Regions from separate parts of the Micromonospora peucetia genome, predicted to be linked through region 1. Evidence: riboswitches for the same ligand, from Rfam matches in the RefSeq annotation. Region 1 holds a riboswitch; each other region holds the start of a gene.
What was found. Region 1 has a riboswitch for cyclic di-AMP ahead of GA0070608_RS31225 (C39 family peptidase). Riboswitches for the same ligand answer to the same signal wherever they lie in the genome.
Positions count from the first base shown of each region.

Region 2: linked by a shared signal. The riboswitch ahead of GA0070608_RS17255 (coiled-coil domain-containing protein) and the one ahead of GA0070608_RS31225 (C39 family peptidase) in region 1 are both predicted to bind cyclic di-AMP.
Region 3: linked by a shared signal. The riboswitch ahead of GA0070608_RS07085 (coiled-coil domain-containing protein) and the one ahead of GA0070608_RS31225 (C39 family peptidase) in region 1 are both predicted to bind cyclic di-AMP.
Region 4: linked by a shared signal. The riboswitch ahead of GA0070608_RS09285 (C40 family peptidase) and the one ahead of GA0070608_RS31225 (C39 family peptidase) in region 1 are both predicted to bind cyclic di-AMP.

Region 1 covers NZ_FMIC01000002.1:7,144,402-7,149,334, forward strand. The annotation lists gene GA0070608_RS31215 (CDP-glycerol glycerophosphotransferase family protein) at 1-845, shown strand, start outside; gene GA0070608_RS31220 (alpha/beta fold hydrolase) at 914-1,657, opposite strand; gene GA0070608_RS31225 (C39 family peptidase) at 1,768-2,613, opposite strand; cyclic di-AMP (ydaO/yuaA leader) riboswitch at 2,843-2,982, opposite strand; gene GA0070608_RS31230 (acyltransferase family protein) at 3,591-4,832, opposite strand.
Region 2 covers NZ_FMIC01000002.1:3,682,178-3,687,110, forward strand. The annotation lists gene surE (5'/3'-nucleotidase SurE) at 1-331, opposite strand, end outside; gene GA0070608_RS17245 (1-phosphofructokinase family hexose kinase) at 328-1,305, opposite strand; gene GA0070608_RS17250 (hypothetical protein) at 1,484-1,951, shown strand; gene GA0070608_RS17255 (coiled-coil domain-containing protein) at 2,147-3,214, opposite strand; cyclic di-AMP (ydaO/yuaA leader) riboswitch at 3,228-3,359, opposite strand; gene GA0070608_RS17260 (cation diffusion facilitator family transporter) at 3,513-4,430, opposite strand; gene GA0070608_RS17265 (HelD family protein) at 4,504-4,933, opposite strand, start outside.
Region 3 covers NZ_FMIC01000002.1:1,515,793-1,520,725, forward strand. The annotation lists gene GA0070608_RS07070 (DUF305 domain-containing protein) at 1-568, opposite strand, end outside; gene GA0070608_RS07075 (hypothetical protein) at 651-1,151, opposite strand; gene GA0070608_RS07080 (YibE/F family protein) at 1,370-2,734, shown strand; cyclic di-AMP (ydaO/yuaA leader) riboswitch at 2,901-3,032, shown strand; gene GA0070608_RS07085 (coiled-coil domain-containing protein) at 3,036-4,052, shown strand; gene GA0070608_RS07090 (carbonic anhydrase) at 4,113-4,865, opposite strand.
Region 4 covers NZ_FMIC01000002.1:1,976,483-1,981,415, reverse strand. The annotation lists gene GA0070608_RS09290 (N-acetylmuramoyl-L-alanine amidase) at 1-1,662, opposite strand, end outside; cyclic di-AMP (ydaO/yuaA leader) riboswitch at 1,919-2,052, shown strand; gene GA0070608_RS09285 (C40 family peptidase) at 2,065-3,105, shown strand; gene dcd (dCTP deaminase) at 3,181-3,759, opposite strand; gene GA0070608_RS09275 (pyridoxamine 5'-phosphate oxidase family protein) at 3,838-4,389, shown strand; gene GA0070608_RS09270 (zinc metalloprotease) at 4,526-4,933, opposite strand, start outside.

The sequences.
Region 1 (4,933 bases):
ACGGCGACAGCGACAAGGCCCCCAGCGCCAACCCCGTCTCGGCGATCTTCGACCGGATCTTCGTCGCCGGCCGGGCGGCGATCGACCGGTACGCCCGCGCCGGGGTGGACATCCCGGCGGAGAAGTTCGTCATCGTCGGCCGCCCCCAGGTCGAGTCGATCGAGGTACGCCCGGGGCAGGTGCCCGCCCGGGCCAACCCGACCGTGCTCTACACGCCGACCTGGACCGGGCACAACGCGGACGCCAACTACTGCTCCCTGCCGGTGGCCGAGGCGCTGCTGCGCCGGCTGCTCGACCGGGGCGCCACGGTGATCCTGCGGGCCCACCCGTACACCTCGCAGAACCCGGCCTCGGCCCGGCAGTTGGGCCGGTTGACCGAACTGCTCGCCGCGGACCGGTCCCGTACCGGCCGGCGGCACGTTTTCGGTGCCGCCGCCAGCCGCGAGCTGACCCTGACCGAGTGCGTGAACCGCTCCGACGCGCTGGTCTCCGACGTCTCCGGGGTGATCTCCGACTACCTCTTCTCGGGCAAGCCGTACGCGGTGACCGACATGGTGGACTCCGGCGACCGGTTCCCCGAGCAGTTCCCGCTCGCCGGGTCGGGCTACGTCCTGCGCCGGGACATGTCGAACGTGGACGAGGTGCTGGAGCGGTTGCTCGACAGCGATCCGCTGGCCGAGACCCGGTGGGCCACCCGGAGCCGCTACCTGGGCGACTTCCCGGCCGACTCGTACGCCGAGGGGTTCCTGGGCGCCGCCCGCCACGAGCTCGACGCCGGTCGTCCGGTGCCCGCGCCCCGGACGGCCGGCGGGCCGAACCCCGCCGCGCTCTCCCCCACGCCCTGAGCCCGACGTGCGGCCTGCCCCCGTCCGGCCCGGCCGCACGCGAGGTCGGGTGGGCGGGGGAACCTGGTTCAGCGGTACGGTTCGACGAGCTCCAGGACCGCCTCGGGGTCCTCGACGTGGGCGTTGTGCCCCAGGCCGGGCAGGGTGGCGACCGGCACGCCCAATTCCTTGAGCTGCGCGTCGGTGACCATGGGGTCGTGCTCGCCGCGGGCCAGCAGCACCGGCACGTCGGTCGCCGCCAGCAGGGCGGGCAGGTCCGGCTCGCCCACGCCGAACCCGGCCGGGTCCATCGCCAGCCGCCAGCGGCCGTCGACCTGCCGCAGCCCGGCCTCCACGACGGGATCCTCCGGGGCGAAGAGCCCCGTCAGGCCGGCCACCCGCAGGTAGCGGCGGGCCGCCTCGTCCCGGCTGGCGAACCAGGTCACCGGCCGGGCGGCCAACTCGCCCGCCTTGGCCAGCTCCGCCGGGGACCAGACCGCCTTGATGCCGATTCCGACCACGGCGTCGACCGGCAACCCGGCGCTGCGGGCAGCCAGCGCCAGCCCGACCACCCCGCCGAGGGAGTGCCCCAGCACGACGAACCGGCCCCCCGCCGCGAGCCCCGTGCCGATCCGCGCGGCCAGCTCCGGGAACGAGTACGCCAGCAGTGGCGGCGACCAGCCGTGGCCGGCGAGGTCTGGCGCCAGCCACCGCCCCGACCACCGACGCTCCAGCAGCGGCGCCCAGGGCAGCCACACGTCGCCGGTCGCGCCCATGCCGTGCAGCAGGAGAAGCACCCGCCGGTCGTCCCGGTCACCCGATTCGTCGACCATGGGCGCAGTGTGCCACCACGGGGCGGCACCGGCGAGGGCCGTGACCCGGACACGACATCGGGCGCCGGCCCCCGGGGTGGGGAGCCGACGCCCGACGGTGTCGATGTCGGTCAGGCGGAGTAGCCGCGGGTGGCGGCCCAGTTCGCCAGGGCGATGGTGCTCATCCAGTACGACGCGGTCGCCGGGTTCGCCGAGTCGGCGATCTTCACCAGCTTCCCCTCGTCCTGGTAGCCCACGACAGCGACGTAGTGGCCGCCGGGGAACGAGTGCCAGCCGCCGTCGGTGTCCGTGGCGCTGCCGGCCACGTTCACCACGACGCCCCGCGCGTCGGTGATGGCCGCGACCACGTCGGCCTGGAGCCGATCCATCTGGGCCGGGGTGGCGGAACCGCCCGGGATCATCCGGGTCCGGTACGGGTCACCCTTCACCGTCGCGTTCAGCACGCGGGTGGTGTCCTCGGCCGAGTCGGTGCCCATCTCGTCGGTGCCCAGCTGGGCGCCGAGGGCATCCTGGCTGCGCGCGATGCCGGCGGCGCTGAGGGCGTTCCGGACGGCGGCCGGACCGCAGTTGTAGAAGGTGGTCTGGGCCTGGTAGTCGTACTTCAGGGTCTTGGCCGCCGGCGGCTTCGGCGCCTCCGGCTTACGGGTCAGGTCCGGATCCGGGGCGGCGCTGGTGGCGCTGGCCGACGGGGCGGCGCTGGACGCGGCCGGGGCGGCGCTGGACGGGGCGGTCGCGACCCGGGCCTGGCTGCGCGAGGCGGCGGTGTCGTCCCGCAGCTCGGTCGCGGCCACCGGGGCCTGCGCGGCGGCGGGGGCCTCGTCGGCTCCGGCCAGCAGTGCGCCGGTGCCCGACGCCAGCACGAGCGCAGCGGCAGACGCGGCGGCCAACTGGTAGGGACGCTCGGACGCGAGACGACGTAGCTGTCGCTTGAGGTGGTGCTTCACAGTTTCCTCCACGGGCTCGGGGGTGAGCGGCCGTCGGTCCGCACCGAAGGCAGGGCGGACCGACCGCGCGGACGGCAGTCCGGACGGGTGGTGGACCACTCAGGGGATGCGCCCGGGATGCCGGGCGACGGACGGTGACCGGTGGATCAGCTCGTGGCCTGCGGGCGTACGAGCGCGGGCACCGCGGTGCCGTGGAGACGGCGGAACAACCGAGAGGTGGGTGGGTGCTGCACGAGGATGAAACTCCTTCCGACACCGCCGACCGGGTTAGCTGACGGATTCGGGCGGGAAGAACGCCCTACCACGGGCCTGCGGCCCACGGATTCACCCCACAAGCACTGGGTCCCCGGTTCGTCGTTCACGATTAGGCGGGTCGGCGCGGCGTCGCCTCTTGCGATCGGTTACCGCACCGGACGCGCCGACACTACTGGCCGTTCCACACCCCTGCCAACCCCGTCCCACCTGCTTAAACCTTGATCAGGAAACAATTTTTGCGGGCACCCGAGCACTGACGTGACTCAATGGGACAGCCGTTCTCAGAGGCGCTTCGGGGCAACAACGGGACGAGTGGCGGACATCGGCGCCGAACCCCCGACGAGAATCGGCCCACCATGCCGGAATGACCGTTTCCCCGCCACCGTGACCGGCATCACCAAAACCACCAGCCCACACCCCCGCCCGCCACCCCGCCGCGCCCCTGCCGCCCCTGCCCGCGCCCCTGCCGCGCGCCCCGCCGCCCCGCCGCCCCGCGATCTTGCACTTTGGGCCCCTGGAGTACGGCAGATGTCTTTTTTTGTCGGGGCGGAAAGTGCAAGATCGCGGAGTCTGGGCGGGGCGGCGGGGGCGCGGTGAGGGGCGGCAGGGGCGGGGTTGGCTTGCCCCGGGCAGGGTGCCAGCGGGTGGAGGGAACGCGACGCGGCGGGCACCGAGGGCTGCGCGGGAAGCCCGGTTGGTCGGAGTTCGGTCAGGATGGAGCGGGGTCCGGGCCGTCAGCGCGAGTCGACGTACGTCGGTCGGTGGTCGGCCTGCGGGTCGGCGGGGCGGGGGCGCGGCACGACGTTGCCACGCTCCCCCGCCGCCGGCCCCGGGGCGCCGGGCCGCTCCCCGGCGGCGTCCGCGCCCTGCGGCGTCGCCCGGGCCGTCCGGCGCGGGGTGAGCAGCCGCATCATCGGCGTCTCGACGAAGCGGTGCAACAGCCCGGCCAGGGCCAGGTTGACCAGCAGGAAACCGAGCACCACCGCCACCCCCCACCAGCCGGTGAAGCCGGCGCCCCAGTCGCCGGTGAGCCGCAGCACAGTGATCATCACCAGGACGTGCACCAGGTAGAAGGCGAAAGAGACCTCGCCGAGCCAGATCATCGGCCGGGACCGCCACGGCGAGCGCCGCCCGCGCACGTCCGCGTCCGCAGCCGCGGCGATGACCAGGATGTACGCCATCGAGAGCAGCGCCGCCCACAGTTCGGCGCGGACCCACTGCGCGGCGACCACCCATGTGGCCACGAAGACCAGGCTGGCCACCGGCAGGCCCGGCCCCCGCCACCGGCCGCGCCGCATCAGCTCGGCGGCGGCCACACCCATCCAGAACTCCAGCGACCGCACCGGCGGGAAGACCTGGGTGAACCACCAGCGGCTCTCCTCCGGCACCAGTGCCTGGGCCGGCCAGAGCGCCAGGATCAGCAGCGGCACCGCGACCACGACGGCCCACAGCGCCCACGGCCGGGCCCGGCGGATGAACGGCAGTGCCAGCGGCAGGCAGAGGTAGAAGAAGAACTCGCAGGACAGCGACCAGCTGACCGTGTTGATGCTGTAGAAGTAGCCCGGTCGCGGGTCCCAGGCCTGGAGCAGGAACAGGTTCTCCAGCGCGACGCCCCGACCCACGGGGTCGGCGAACCAGGCAGCGACCGCCAGGGCCGCCGCCCACAGCACCACGTGGCTCGGCCAGATCTTGGCCACCCGGCGACGCCAGAACGCCCGACGAGTGTCGGTGGGTCGGGCCGACCAGACCAGCACGAAGCCGCTGAGGATGAAGAAGAACTGCACGCCGGAGAGACCGAGGGTGAAGAACCAGTCCATCACCGCCTGGTGGCCGGGCTCGGCGATGATGCCCATCGTCCCGGCATGGAAACCGAAGACGAGCAGGGCAGCGACCCAGCGCAGCCCGGTCAGCGACGGCAGGCGACTGGCCGGCGACGCCAGCCGGACGGCCGGCGCGGGGGTCGGGGTGCCCGTCATTCCGGGATCCCGACGGTCCGCAGGGTCACCAGCACGTGCGTCTCCTCCTCGGCCGGTCGGCACTCGGCCCTCGGCGGCCCCCGGTCGGGACCGTCCCGCCG
Region 2 (4,933 bases), 3.5 Mb from region 1:
CGCGCCCGGCGTTCGCGCCCCGGTTGATGCCGGAGAGCACCACCGTCGGCGGGGGTCCGAACGCGCCGTGCACCGCGATCAGCGCGATGAAGCCGGGCGAGCCGGCGACCCCGAACGCCGGCACCTCCGGCAGCTCCGGCAGCGGGTGCTCGCGGACCACCACGTGCCCGTCGCGCTCCACGGCGTTCATCGCGGCGCTGGTGCCGCTCGCCTCCTCCAGCGGCGCGGCGACGACCACGTCCAGCCCCCGGTCCGCCGCCGCCCGCGCCAGCGCCTGGATGCCCGGCGCGGCGATCCCGTCGTCGTTGGTCACCAGCACCCGCAGCGTCATCGCTCGGCCGCCCGGTCGGCCAGCTCGTCGGGGGTGGTCCGCTCGTGCGGCCGGCTGCCGGCCGGTACGAGGCGTACCCGGTCGACCAGGCCGGTGATCGAGTCGAGCCGGCCGGTGCCCAGGCCGTGCCGGGTCACGTTGAGTGCCCCGGCCGCCGCGCCGGTACGGATCGCGGTGCGCACGTCACCGCCGCGGGCCACCACGGCCGCCACCCCGGCGGTCATCGAGTCGCCCGCGCCGCGCGTGTCGGCGGCCTCCAACCGGGGCATCTCCACCTCGAAGACCTCGCCGTCGACCAGGGCGAGGGCCGGCTTGTCGGCCCGGCTCACCACCACGTTCTCGGCGCCGCCGGCGTGCAGGTCGTACAGGGCCCGGGTGAGCTGCTCCTCGTCCTCACCGTCGGCGCGGCCGTCGGCGATCAGCTCCTCGTGGCTGATCTTGAGGAAGAAGACCCCGCTGTCCAGCACGGCGTCGAGGTGCTCGCCGCAGAGGTCGACCACCACCCGGCTGCCGTTGGCCCCGAGGTCGGCGGCGAACCGCCGGTAGAGGTCGGCCGGGACCAGCGACGGCTCGTTCGGCCCGCTCAGCACGCTGACCGTTGCGCGCAGCCCCTCGCCGAGTGCCAGGTTGTAGAGCTCGTCCAACTCGTGCCGGCTGAGTGGCTGGCCGGGCACGTCCACGATCTCCTGCCGGGAGCCGTCGCGGCGGTCGTGCACGTACCCGCCGCTGCCGGACTCGCGGAGCACCACCTTCAGGTCGACCCCCTCGCTGACCAGCAGCGGCTCAAGCACCTGACCGATCTCGCCGCCGAGGGCGGTGCAGAGCACCACGTCGACCCCGAGCGACATCACCATCCGGGCCTGCCAGACGCCCTGCCCGCCCGGGTGCAGGTGCAGCTCCGGCGCCTCGCTGGGCTGGTCGACGGTCACCGTCAGCCGGGGCGTGGGCGCGAAGACCATCACGTGCCCGCTCATCCGTCGTACCCGTTCATGCGTCCACCCTCCACCGATCGACACGTCACGTGACCGTCCATCAGCCGAACGTAGTCGGGGCAGTGCTCGGACGTCCGGACTCCGGGCGGGATCGGCGCGGCGTTGCCAGCGTGCCCGGCATGCGCGACGATCGGGCGACCATCGACGGTGGGGAGACGGCGTGCTCAGGCGGGATTCCTTCAGCTACACCGTCCAGGCGCGCTGTTCCCTCACGGAGGCCGCGGCGTTGCTGGCCGATCCCGGCCGGCAGAAGGATCTGCACCCGCTGATCGTCCGGGTCCGCCGGGTGCCGCCCCGCCCCGGCGCACGGGCCAGCTACGACATCACCGATCGACTGGCCGCGGGGCCGGTACGCCTGCCGATCACCTACCGGGCCGACGTCCTCGTCGACGATCCCGACGAGATCGTCACCGTGGCCCGGCAGTGGCCCGCCACCACCGTACGCAACCACACCCGGCTGCGGGCGGAGCCCGACGGCGTGGTCCGCATCGACGTGGAGATCACCCTCGCCGCGCCCACGCCGCTCTTCGGCTACGCGTTCCGCCAGGCCCGCGCCGCCCACCTGGGGCTGGCCGCCCGCCTCGGCGCAGTCCTCGACCAGCACCCGCCCGAGCACCCGACCGACTGACCCACGACGGCGCCCGCCCTGCTGGGCGGCGGACGCGACGGCACCGGCTCCGCTCGCGCCGGACGCGACGGCACCGGCTCCGCTCGCGCCGGACGCGACGGCACCGGCTCCGCTCGCGCCGGACGCGATCGGGGCCGGTTCGCCGGGCGTGACCGCCTGGTGGCCCGCGCCGGGCGGGGCACCGGGGCGCGGGCGTCAGTAGACCGACAGGTGCACGTGGTTGGTGTGGTCGCTGGACGGGTCGCCGTTGGCTCCGCTGTACGACTTCCACCCGCTGCTCGGCAGCCAGATCTGCCTGTACCAGATCACGTAGAGCACGGCGAGCCGGTCGGCGTTGCCCACGAAGTACGCCGCCAGGTTGTTGCCGTAGGTCCGGTCGCCGCCGGTGGCGTCGCCGCCGAAGCCGCTCTTCTGGGCCGCGAAGTCGCAGGCCCGACCCTTCGGGTGCTCACCCGAGCCGCCGGAGCGGTAGCAGGAGACGTAGCGGGTGAAGCCCGCAGCCTTGGCCTGGTTGAGCGCGTGCAGGGTGCGCGGGGTGATGCAGCCGCTGGCGGGGGTGGGGTCGTTGACGCTGCACGACTCGGACGGCCAGGAGCCGTCGGAGTTGCGCGGCGCCGACTTCGCCGTCTTCTTCGAGGTGCTGCCCGGCGAGGTGCCCCCGCTGGCGGACTGCTGCCGGTTGGCCACCGTCAGCGCCCGTTCGGCCTGCTCCTTGCGTTTGTCCATCACGGCGACCTGCTTACGCTGCTCCCGGATCTCGCCGTTCAGGGCGAGCTGGGTGCGGGTGGCCTCGTCGCGGGTCTGCTGGAGGTCGCGCAGCGCCCGGTCCTCGTTGGCGGCCACCGCGTCGAGGGCGGCGGCGCGGTCCATGAAGCCGTCCGGCGAACTGCTGGCGAGCAGGGCGGACGCGACGCTGAGCCGGCCGGTGCGGTAGGCGGCCCCGGCGATCTTTCCGACCTTGGCGGTGTGCGCGACCAGCTCGACCTCGGTGGTCTTGAGCTGCGCGGCGAGCTGCTGCTGCCGCTTGACCGAGGTGTCCAGGGCGCGCTTGGCGTCGATGTAGCCCTTGCTGGCGGCCTCCAACTGGGCCCGCAGGGCGGGGGTGCCGCCCTCCTCGTCCTGGCCGGGAGCCGCGGCGAGCAGACCGGCGCGGGCATTGGCCGCCGCCTGGGCGGCGGTGACCGGGGTCACCGCGGCGCCGAGGGCGAGCATCGTGGCGATCAGGGCCGCCGTTCGGGCGGCACGTCGTCGTACGGGTGCCATCACTGGCATGCATGTGTCCTTCCGTCAGCCGCCGACCGGGTTAGCTGACGGGTTCGGGACGGAAGATCCCTACCGCTGACGCGGATGCACCCCACGAACATGGTTCCCCGGTTCGCCCCGCCGGGCGATTAGGCGGCGGCCACCGCCGGCACCGGTGGGTGCCGCCTGGCGGAGGCCGAAGCCGAGCCTACCGGTGCCGGTGTGACTGGTGTAGTGCAGGTGACGGAGGGTGTGTGTCCACTAACAGTCAAATCCGGCATAGCATCACAATACGCTCCCAGATTTAAGGTTGTCCTCATTACCACTCGACTGCCCCACAGGCCCCGGAGGACGCGCCGGGCTCGATCTGCAACGTGGCGTGCTCGATCTTGAAGTCGTCGTGCAGCGCGGCCCGGGCGGCGCCCAGCACCGCGCCGACCTCTGCGTCGGGCTCCATTCTCAGGTGCGCCGAGGCCACCTCCATCCCGGAGGTCAGCGTCCAGACGTGCAGGTCGTGTACCTCGGCGACGCCGGGCACGGCGGCCAGCCGGTCGTGCACCGCGGTGACCTGGAGGTGCTCCGGCGCGGCCTGTACCAGGATGCGCAGCGCGGCCCGCCCCAGCCGCCAGGTGCGCGGCAGGATGAACAGCCCGATCGCGACCGCCACCAGCGGGTCCGCCCACCACCAGCCGGTGGTGGCGATCAGCAGGGCAGCCCCGATCACGCCGAGTGACCCCAGCAGGTCGCCGAGGACTTCCAGGTACGCGCCGTGGACGTTGATGCTCTCCTTCGCCCCGGAGCGCAGCAGCGCGAAGGCGCCGATGTTGGCGAGCAGGCCGAGTACGGCGACCACCAGCATCGGGGCCGCCAGCACCTCCGGCGGGTCGCCGAAGCGGCGCACCGCCTCGATCACGACGTAGACCGCGACGCCGGAGAGCAGCAAGGCGTTGGCCAGCGCGGCGAGCACCTCCAGCCGGTAGAGGCCGAAGGTGCGCTGCGGGTCGGCGCCCGCCCGCCGGGTGGCGGCGATCGCGGCGAGCGCCATGCCGATGCCGAGCACGTCGGTGAACATGTGCCCGGCGTCGCTCAGCAGAGCCAGCGAGCCCGTGCGGAAGGCGGCCACCGCCTCCACCACCATCAGGCCGGCGAGCAGCCCGAACGCCGCCCAGAGCCGGCCCCGGTAACGGTGCCCGGCATTCGCCACCGACCCGTGATGGTGGTCATGACCTGCGCCCACGCGTCCACCTCCGTCAGGCGTCTGGACTCGCGACCAATCTATGCTCACATCGCAATGTGTGCAAGTAACGGTCTCAGCCGGTCGGGTCGACCGTGGTCAGCCGCTGGGTGGCCCGGGACAGTGCGACGTAGAGCGTCCGCACCCCCGAGCCCGGGTCGGCCCGGATCTCCCCAGGGGCGACGAGGACGACCCCGTCGTACTCCATGCCCTTGGCCTCCAGGCTCGTCACCACCTGTAGGCGCGGCGCGCCCAGCCCGCCCAGCCAGCCGGCCACCTCGTCGCGGCGCGGCACCGGCGTGATCACGCCGACCGTGCCCTCGACCTCGGCGAGCAGCGTGGTGGCCGCCGCCACGACGGAGTCCGCCAGCTCCGCCGGCGGCACCGCCAGCTCGACCGGTTCGACACCGGTGGACCGCACCGCCCTGGGCAGTGGGAGATCCGGGTGCAGCCGGCGGATCTCGGCCGCGGCCACCGCGAAGATCTCCGCCGAGTTGCGGTAGTTC
Region 3 (4,933 bases), 5.6 Mb from region 1:
GCCCGGCCAGGGCCTTGGCCTCCGCGTTCACGCCCTTGGCGATCTCGTCCCGGGCCATCGTGACCGCGCCCTCGTGGTGGGCGATCATCATGGTCAGGAACTGCCGGTCGAACTCCCGGCCGGAGGCCGCCGCCAGCTTCGTCATGTCGGCGTCGGACATCATGCCGGGCATGCCGTGGTCCATGTGCGGCATCTCGGCTCCCGGCGACGGCACCGGCCGCCCCCAGGCCGTCAGCCAGCCGCTCATGGTGGCGATCTCAGGTGCCTGGGCCGCCTTGATCTCCGCGGCGAGCCGCTTCACCTCCGGGTCCGCCGCCCGCGTCGCGGCCAGGTCCGCCATCTCCACCGCCTGCTGGTGGTGCGGGATCATCATCTGGGCGAACATCGCGTCGGCGTCGCCGAACGCGGCCGCGCCGGTGGCCGTGGCGGACGGCCCGCCGGTGCCGGGCGTGCCGTGTCCCATTTCCGGGGACGAGTGGCCGTCGCCGCCGCAGGCGGTCAGGGCGAGGGCGGCGGTCAGAGTGGCGCCGGCCAGGGCGGCACGGCGCGCAAGGGTACGAGTGGTCACGTCTGAGGCCTTTCGGTGTCGGAACGTACGCAGCACGACGAGGACGCGGAGCGGCGTGGGGCCGGACCGCGCCGGACGCGTCCTACCTGCGCAGCACCGAGACCGTGGCGAGCCGCAGACCGACCGGCCGGTGCGGCGGGGCCCGGGGCGACGGGAAGGTGCCGGCCGTGCCACGCCCCGGCGGACCGACGGCGCGTGCGACGGCCGACAACAGCGCGGCGGCCAGCAGCGTGACCACGAACGCACCCAGCACGGCCAGGCACACGCCCCACCCGGGCAGCTCTCCACCCGCGCCGCCGAACGGCAGGAGCCGGTCGGGCACACAGTCACCAGCGCAGCCCGCGACGGCCTGGAAAGTCGCCACGGCGGCGTACTCGAGGACGGTGTCGTGCCTGGGTGGCATGGCCGCGTCCGCCCCGTCCGGGTGCGGGCCGGGCCCGGCGACGGCGTGCGCCGACGGTTCGGCGGAATGCCCCGTCGGGTGTGAGTCGTGGCCGATGGTGTGCATCGCGGCCAGACCGAGCAGCGTGCAGAAGAGCAGCAGGAGCCGGGCCCCCCGCGCCGCTGTCACCGTCGTCCGCACACCCGACACGCTAGCGTGCCGGCCCGCCCGTATGGCGGCCACCGCGCGGTACGGCACCTGAACAGGCGGCACCGACGGCGGCGGACGGTGGTCCACGTCCCGACACCCCCCGCACGACCTGCGCCCGGACGTCGGGGTGACTACCATTCGCCCGGTGGCCCTCCGGATTCCGCACCGGCCGGCACGTACCCCGCCCTGGATTCGTTGGGAGACACTCGATGGGCGCCGACCACACCCGTCCCGCTCCGTCCGCCCCGCCGGGGGTACGGCGGATCCTCGTCGCGACGGTGGTGCCCCTCTTCGTCGCCACGCTGATCGCGGCCCTGGTGCTGTGGCCGTGGGACACGTCGGATCCCGCGGCCGGCACCGAGCCACCCCGTTACCACGGCACGGTGACCCGGGTGGTGACGGAGCCGTGTCCGCCGGCCCCGGAGACCCCGGAGGGGAGCCCGGGCACGCCGCAGGGTCCCTGCGGCACGGTCACGGTGCGGGTGGACGACGGTCCCGACGCCGGCCAACAGGTGCAGACGCCGGTGCCGGCCGGCCCCGGTGCGCCGACCGTCGCCGTGGACGACGAGATCATCCTGGTCGAGCTCACCGACCCCGCCGACCCCACGGCCAGCGCGTACAACATCGCCGAGCACCAGCGCGGCAAGCCGCTGGTCTGGCTGGTGGTGCTCTTCGCGGCCGCGATCGTCGCCTTCGGGCGGTGGCGTGGGCTGGCCGCGCTGGCCGGCCTGGCGGCGAGCTTCGCCATCCTGCTGACCTTCGTACTGCCCGGCATCGGCGCCGGAAGCCCGCCGCTGCTGGTCGCGGTCGTCGGCGCCGCCCTGATCATGTTCGTGGTGCTCTACCTGACCCACGGGGTGACCGCGCAGACCTCGGTCGCCGTGCTCGGCACGTTGGGCAGCCTGGTGTTGACCGGCATCCTCGCCACGATCGCCACCGCCGCGACCCACCTGACCGGGTTCGGCACCGAGGACGCCACCACGCTGTCGATGCTCCAGGCCGACGTCGACCTGCACGGCCTGCTGCTGGCCGGGATCATCATCGGCTCCCTCGGTGTGCTCGACGACGTCACGGTCACCCAGGCCGCCACTGTCACCGAGTTGGCGCACGCCAATCCCGGGCTGTCCCGGAGGCAGCTCTACCGGGCGGCGACCCGGGTCGGCCGGGCGCACATCGCCTCGACGGTGAACACCATCGTGCTGGCGTACGCCGGCGCCTCGCTGCCGGTGCTGCTCCTGCTGACCGCCGACTCGCGGGCGGTGACCCAGCTCCTCACCAGCGAGTTCCTGGCCCAGGAGATCGTCCGCAGCGCGGTCGCCACCCTGGGCCTGATCGCCGCCGTGCCGCTGACCACCGGGCTGGCGGCCGTGGTGACCACGGCGGGCCGGCGGGGCGGTGCCGCCACCGGCCGCGACGGGCCCGCGCCCGCGCCCGCGCCTACGCCCGCACCGACGCCCCGGCCGGCGGCCGACCGGTCCGAGGCGCTGGAGGCGCTCGGCGGGCCGCGTGCCGGGAGCACGCCGTCCGCCGCCGGCTGGCCCGACCGGGACAGGAGCACGGATACCGCATGGTGACACTCCTCAGCGTGACCGCTCTGGACGTCCGGCTTGATAAACGCATCACTGGTCACCGTCTGCCATTACGAAATAACGCATTTAGTCGGCTTAGGGGCGTAGATCCCCAGGAGGCATCTCGGGTAACCTCGCTGCCGGTCACCGCCGAAGGCGCGCAGCGGCGCCTGCGGTGCCACCGCCCAATCGCCGCCAGGCGAGCCGGGGACCCAGGCACGTGGGGTGAATCCGCGACAGCGGTAGGGGCCACTTCCGCCCCGAACCCGTCAGCTAACCCGGTCGGCGGTCGACGGAAGGGAAAACTGTGACGGCACCCCTACGCCGCTGGTTGACGCCCGTGGTGGCCGTGTTCGCCGCCCTGGCGGTCTTCGCCGGGCCCCTCCCGGCGGTGGCCGCGCCCACCCCGCCCAAGCCCTCCGGGCACGGGGACGACGAGCCCAAACTGCTCGGCGACCTGATCGAGGCCCGGAACCGGTCCTTCGTGCAGGCCCAGGCCAAGCTGAAGAAGTCGCAGGACCGCCAGCGTGAGCTCGCCCGGGAGGTCGACCGGGCGCAGGCCGCGCTGGCGCTCCTGGCCCCGCAGGTGAGCCAGATCGCCGCCCAGTCCTACCGGACCGGGCGGATCGGCGCGGTGTCGATGCTGCTGGACACCGCCAGCCCGGACTCGTTCGTCCAGCGCGCCGCCGCCCTCGACGAGCTCAACCTCGTCAACTCCAAGAAGCTCGCCGAGGTGAACGCGGTCAAGGACCGCGCCGAGCAGGCCAAGCTGGCGCTCGACGCCGAGGTCCGCGAGCAGCAGAAGCTGACGAACGAGTTGGGCCGTGAAACGAGAGAGGCGAAGAAGGCGCTGGCGCTGGTCGGCGGCAACGGGCTGACCAAGGGAAAGGTGGTGGCCGAATCACCGGTGGCCCGATTGGCGCCCGGTCGTACCGCCGACGGCGACTGGAAGCCGCTGTCCTGCACCGAGAACGACCCCACCACCGCCGGCTGCATCACCGCCCGCACCCTGCACATGTACAAGGAGGTCAAGCGGGCGGGCTTCAACAGGTTCGTCGGCTGTCACCGCTCCGGCGGACCGTACGAGCATCCGAAGGGCCGGGCCTGCGACTGGTCGTTGCAGAACAGTGGCTTCGCCCCCTGGCACAACGACAGCACATTCAGGTATGGCAACGACCTGACCGCGTTCCTGGTCCGTAACGCCGACCTGCTCGGCATCTACTACGTGATCTGGAACCGGCAGATCTGGTTCCCGGCGACCGGCTGGAGCTCCTACAGCGGCCCGTCGAACCACACCGACCACGTCCACGTTTCACTGCTCTAGCCGAGCGCTACGAAAAGGGCCGCCCCGCCGACGACGCGGGGACGGCCCTTTCTCGTCGGGTCAGGCGAGCGCGGCGCTGGCCGAGGGCTCCGGTGTGTCGACCGCGCCGGCGGGCACCGCGGCCACCGTCCGCACCCCGCCGGCGGTCAGCCGGTACGACATGCCGACCACCCCGCAGCGACCGGCCGCCACCTCCGCCGCGAGCGCGGCGGACCTGCCCAACATCGCCTCGACGGTGTACGCGATGTGGATGTCGACGATCCGGTCGATGTCGTCCACCCCCTCGGCGGCGGCCCGGCGCAGGCTGGGCACCACGGCGTCCACCACGGCGCACAGGTGCCCGGGCGGCGGGGTGCCGGTGGCATCCGCCGTACGCGCCGCCTGGACAGCCCCGCAGGAGTCGTGCCCGAGCACCACCACCAGCGGCGTGCCCAGGACCGTCACGGCGTACTCCACGCTGCCCAGCACCTCAGGGCCGATGGTGTGCCCGGCGGTACGGACCACGAAGAGGTCACCGAGGCCCCGATCGAAGATGATCTCGGCGGCGAGTCGGGAGTCGGAACAGCCGACGATCACCGCGAAGGGGTGCTGCCCGTCGGCGACCGCGGCCCGGTGCCCGGCGTCCTGGTTGGGGTGGCGCGGAGCGCCGGTCACGAACCGGAGGTTGCCGGCGTGCAGCTCGGCGAGCGCCTGTCCGGGATTCGTGGGGGCGGCGGGCGTGGTGCCGACGTCGACGGGGGCACCGCCCGTGGTCGGCACCGGGAGCGTCCGCTCCGGGCCCGGTTGAGTGCCTGGCGATCCGGGACGGCTCATCCCCCACCTCGCTGCCTTACGTGAACGGCCTGGTCACCCGGGCCGACGCTGGACGCGGGCTGCCACCA
Region 4 (4,933 bases), 5.2 Mb from region 1:
GGCCGGGTTGTGGAACCACGCCTTCTGGCCGAGGTACCAGATCGCCGTCCAGTCGCCCCGCACCTCGGCCAGGGCGTACGTCTGTCCTGCCGAGACCCGGGCGCCGTGGTCGGAGACGTACATGGTGTTCGGGGTGCCGTCGGGCCGCAGCGCGATGTCGTTGACCAGCGGCGCGTCCTGGCTCGGCGCGTTGTGCAGGGGCAGCGCCGACGAGCCGCGCAGCGGGCAGGGAGCCGTCGGCGGGGGCGGGTTCGGCACGCCCGGCGGCTGCCGGTTGCAGCCGGTGAACTGCGGCTGGTTGGTGGCGAAGTCCGGGTCGATGGTGACCAGTCCGGTCCGGTGCGTGCCGGTCGACCAGAACGGCGCCTTCAGCAGGTCGAAGTAGTGCGACCAGTCCCAGTACGGGCCCGCGTCCCAGTGCATGCCACGCACGTTCGCGGCGACGGTGCCGGGGACGTTGTCGTGCCCGATGATGTGGTTGCGGTCCAGCGGGATGTTGTACTGCCGCGCCAGGTGGCGGACCAGCTTGGCGGAGGTGCGGTACATCGCCTCGGTGTACCAGGTGCCGTGTCCCGCGAAGCCCTCGTGCTCAAGGCCGATGGACTTGGAGTTCACGTACCAGTTACCGGCGTGCCAGCCGACGTTCTTGGTCTTGATGTGCTGGGCGATGTGGCCGTCCACCGAGCGCAGGGTGTAGTGCCAACCCACCCGCTTCGGGTCCTTGACCAGGTTCACGCTGGGCCCGAAGTAGCCCTCGGTGTCGTGGATGACGATGTACTCGATCTTCTGCTGTGCGGGCCGGTCAGCCAGGTCGTGGTTGCCGTACGCGCCGAGGGTGGTGCCGTAGTTCTGGTAGGGCGCCGGGATCCACTCGCACGAGATGTCGCTCGGGCACTCCAGCCCGTCGGGCCGGGCGAGCTTGCGCAGGCCCAGCCGGTCCAGCCAGGAACGCTCCGGCTGGACCTCGCGGGCGGCGAGGGTGACCCGCTGCCCGTCGTCGGTCAGTCGGGTGTCGCCCGTGGCGATGGTGGCGTACACCTCGTTGGCGAAGGCCGCCGCGGCGTCGGTGGTGTCGGCGCCGGAGTAGCGGGCCACCGCGCCGTACCAGGCCGCCGGGTCGGTCTCGGCACCGACCGGGGCACCGATCTCCTTCTGGTACGCGGCCAGCAGCGCCGCGCCGCCCCGGATGTTCGCCGTGACGTCCGTCCGCAGCGCCTCCTCGCTGGCGCCGGTGAGTCCGGCGGCGGCGTCGAGCGTCCGGAGCGCCGCCTCGGCGGGAGCCGGCTCGGCCGGCTCGCGCGCCTCCGCCAGGGACGGACGGGAGTCGTCGCCGCGCGGGTCCTCGGTGCCCTCGTCGTGGTGGGTGCCCCCGGGCAGGGCGGCGACGTGCTCGGCGTCGGTGAGGTGCATCGGTCCGTAGCCGGCGCTGGTGCTCGGCGTGCCGGCGTTGGTGTCCCAGCGGGACTGTAGATAGGAGACGCCGAGCAGGACGCTCTCCGGCACGCCGTACTCGGCTGCCGCGGCGGCGTACTGCTGCTGCCGGTCGGTCGCCGGTGCGGCGGCGGCGGATCCGGCGGCGGTGAGCGGCGTCGCCACCATGACGGCGGCCACGGCGGCGGCCAGCAGGACGCGTCTGCTCCTCGTTGTCGCTGACAGGTGCATCAGACCCCCAGTTCGGACGGGCAAAGGTGGGGTCACCTTCGCCCCGCCCGCCACCTTTGGTCAATACCTTTCCACCGGACACTTCAGAAGGAAGAAAATCTTCGTCGGCCGGGTTGCGGTTGCCCCGGCCCAGGACGCGGTTTCCGGCCAGACCCGGGTGCGGAGTGTCGCGGCCGGAGGGTTGCGGATCGATAACGGTCGTCTCTACTCTGGTCCCTTGTCGGCCGGTGACAATCCGTCCAACCAGGGCGGTGCCGGCCCGACACCGCCGAGTCGCTCCCGAGCGAGCCGGGGACCCAGGTTCCCCGGGGTGAATCCGCAGTCCTGCGGTAGGGCGCCCCTTCCCGCCCGAACCCGTCAGCTAACCCGGTAGGCGGTACGGAAGAAGGAGTACGGACCCCGGTGGCACACCATGCCCCGCGGCCCCCGTCCGCCCGGTCGGTCCTCACCGACCCGACGACGGCTGCGCCGCGCCCACGCTGGTACCGCTGCACCACCGCCCTGGCTGCCCTGGCCGCGTTCGCCGTCGTTCTGACCGGCGGCGCACCGGCGGCCCACGCCGAACCGACGGTCGCCGAGATCGAGCGGCAGATCGACGAGGACTGGAACAAGCTCGAACCGATCATCGAACGGCACAACGCCACCCGACAGGACCTGGCCGCGAAGCGGAAGCAGGCCGACACGCTCGCCGCGCAGATCAAGCCGCTGGAGAAGCAGGTAGACCAGGCGATGGAGAAGGTCGGCGCGCTGGCCGTCCGCGCCTACAAGGGTGAGCAGGTGTCCGCGATCAACGCCCTGCTCGGCAGCCGCTCGCCGAGCGAGATGGTCGGGCAGCTCGAACTGCTCGACCAGTTCGCCCAGCACCAGCAGCAGGACGTGCGGCAGGTCGCCGAACTGCGCGACCAACTGGCCGGGAAGAAGGCCCCACTGGACGAGATGGTCGTCCAGCTCGGCCGCACCGAGGCCCAGCTCGCGGCGAAGAAGAAGCAGATCAACGCCGAGATCGACCGGTTGCAGAAGCTGCGGCTGCGGGTCTACGGCAACGGCGGCGGCGGGCCGCTACGTCCCGCCCCCTGCCCGGCCAGCTATCCCGGTGGCGCGGCCGGCACCGCGGTGAAGTTCGCCTGCGCCCAGATCGGCAAGCCCTACGTCTGGGGCGCCGAGGGGCCGAACTCGTACGACTGTTCCGGCCTGATGCTCGCCGCCTGGGCGAAGGCCGGGGTCTCGCTGCCGCACAACGCCGCCCAGCAGCGCCGGGTGACCGCGACCGTCAGCCGGGGCGACCTGCGCCCGGGTGACCTGGTCTTCTACTACAGCGACCTGCACCACGTCGGCATGTACGTCGGCGGCGGCTGGGTGGTGCACGCCTCCCGGGCCGGGGTGCCGGTCAGGATGAAGAAGGTCGACGACGGCCCGATCCACAGCTACGGCCGCCCCCGCTGAGGTGTAGGGAAGTGCCCTTTCCTAACGCATGGCGGGCGTCAGGAAAGGGCCCTTCCCTACATGTGGCGGGTCGGATCAGCGGATCGGCCAGGTGCGCCAGTGCTGCCAGGAGCGGCTCGGGGTCGGGCCGCGCTGCCCCTGGTAGCGCGAGCCGTAGACGGCTGAGCCGTACGGGTGCTCGGCCGGCGACGAGAGCCGGAAGATGCAGAGCTGGCCGATCTTCATGCCCGGCCAGAGGGTGATCGGCAGGTTGGCCACGTTCGACAGCTCGAGGGTCACGTGACCGGAGAAGCCCGGGTCGATGAAGCCCGCCGTCGAGTGGGTGAGCAGCCCGAGTCGGCCGAGGGAGCTCTTGCCCTCCAGGCGGCCGGCGAGCTGGTCACCGAGCGAGATCACCTCCAGCGTCGAGGCGAGCACGAACTCGCCCGGGTGCAGCACGTACGGCTCGCCGTCGGGCACCTCGACCATCGACGTGAGGTCGTCCTGCTGCTGAGCCGGGTCGATGTGGGTGTAGAGGTGGTTGTTGAAGACCCGGAAGAGCTTGTCCAGGCGCACGTCGATGCTGGACGGTTGCACCAGCGCGGGCTCGAACGGCTCCAGCGCGAGCGTTCCCGCCTCGATCTCGGAGGCCAGGTCGCGGTCGGAGAGCAGCATCCGAACACCTTAGCGAGCGATACGTGTGACCTGCGTGTCGGAGTGTGCCTTCGTACATTTGTTCGATAGAATGCCCGCATGGCTTCCTGGTCCGAATTCGCCGCCGACGAGCCCCGCCTCGCCGACGGGATCCGCCTCCTCATGCAGCAGTACGGGCCGGGCTTCGGCTACCTGGCCACCGTCCGCGCCGACGGCGGGCCCCGGGTGCACCCGGTCTCCCCGGTGATCACCGACGAGGGGCTCTTCTGCTTCGTCGTCGACTCGCCCAAGCGGCGCGACCTGGAGCGCGACGGGCGCTACGCGCTGCACTCCTTCCCGCCGGAGGAGAGTGACGACGAGGCCTACGTCGCCGGCCACGCCCGGCCGGTGACCGACCCGGCCCGGGTCGCCCGGCTGGCCCGGAGTTCGCGGGCCGCGCCGCAGGTCGACTGGCGGGTCTTCGAGTTCACCGTCGACGTGGCGATGCTGGCCCGCCGCGAGTCCGGCGTCCCGGGTGGCGCCGTCGAGGGGCACGGGCGGCCCGCGGTCCAGGTGTGGCTCGATCCCCACGCGGCTGCCGCCGGCACCGCCGTGGTGCCCGAGACCCGGTCGGGGAGCGTCGGCGGCCACGCCGCCCGCCCGGCCGCCTGACGCGGTGTGGCGCCCCGGGCCGTCCCCCGTCCGGGGCGTCACACCGTGACCCCTGCCCGCGCGCCCACTCGGCCGCGCAGACGCCGGTGCCGGCCCCGTCGAGCGAGGCCGGCACCGGTCGGGTCGTACGGCGAAACTACGCCGCGCGGTACGCGTTCCAGGCGGTCAGCATGCGGCTGGCCTGCCCCGCGGTGAACTGGTACATGCAGGAGTCGTAGCTGTAGTCCATGAAGTTGGTGATCGGGTCGACGCCCGGGGCGGTGCAGGTGTCCCGCCCGGTCGGGCAGCCGGAGGCCGGCGACGCCTCGGCCGCGGTGTCGCTGACGCTGTCGCCCGAGCCGGAGCAGCCGCCCTGGAAGGTGTGGTAGAGGTTCAGCCAGTGGCCGACCTCGTGGGTGCCCGTGTCGCCCTGGTTGTAGTTGGTGGCGGTGCCGCCCGGCAGCGACTCGCTCAGCACGACGACGCCGTCCATGGTGTTGAGCTTCCGGGTCGGGAAGGTCGCCCAGCCGAGCAGGTTGTTGCTCAGCTCGCCCAGGTAGATGTT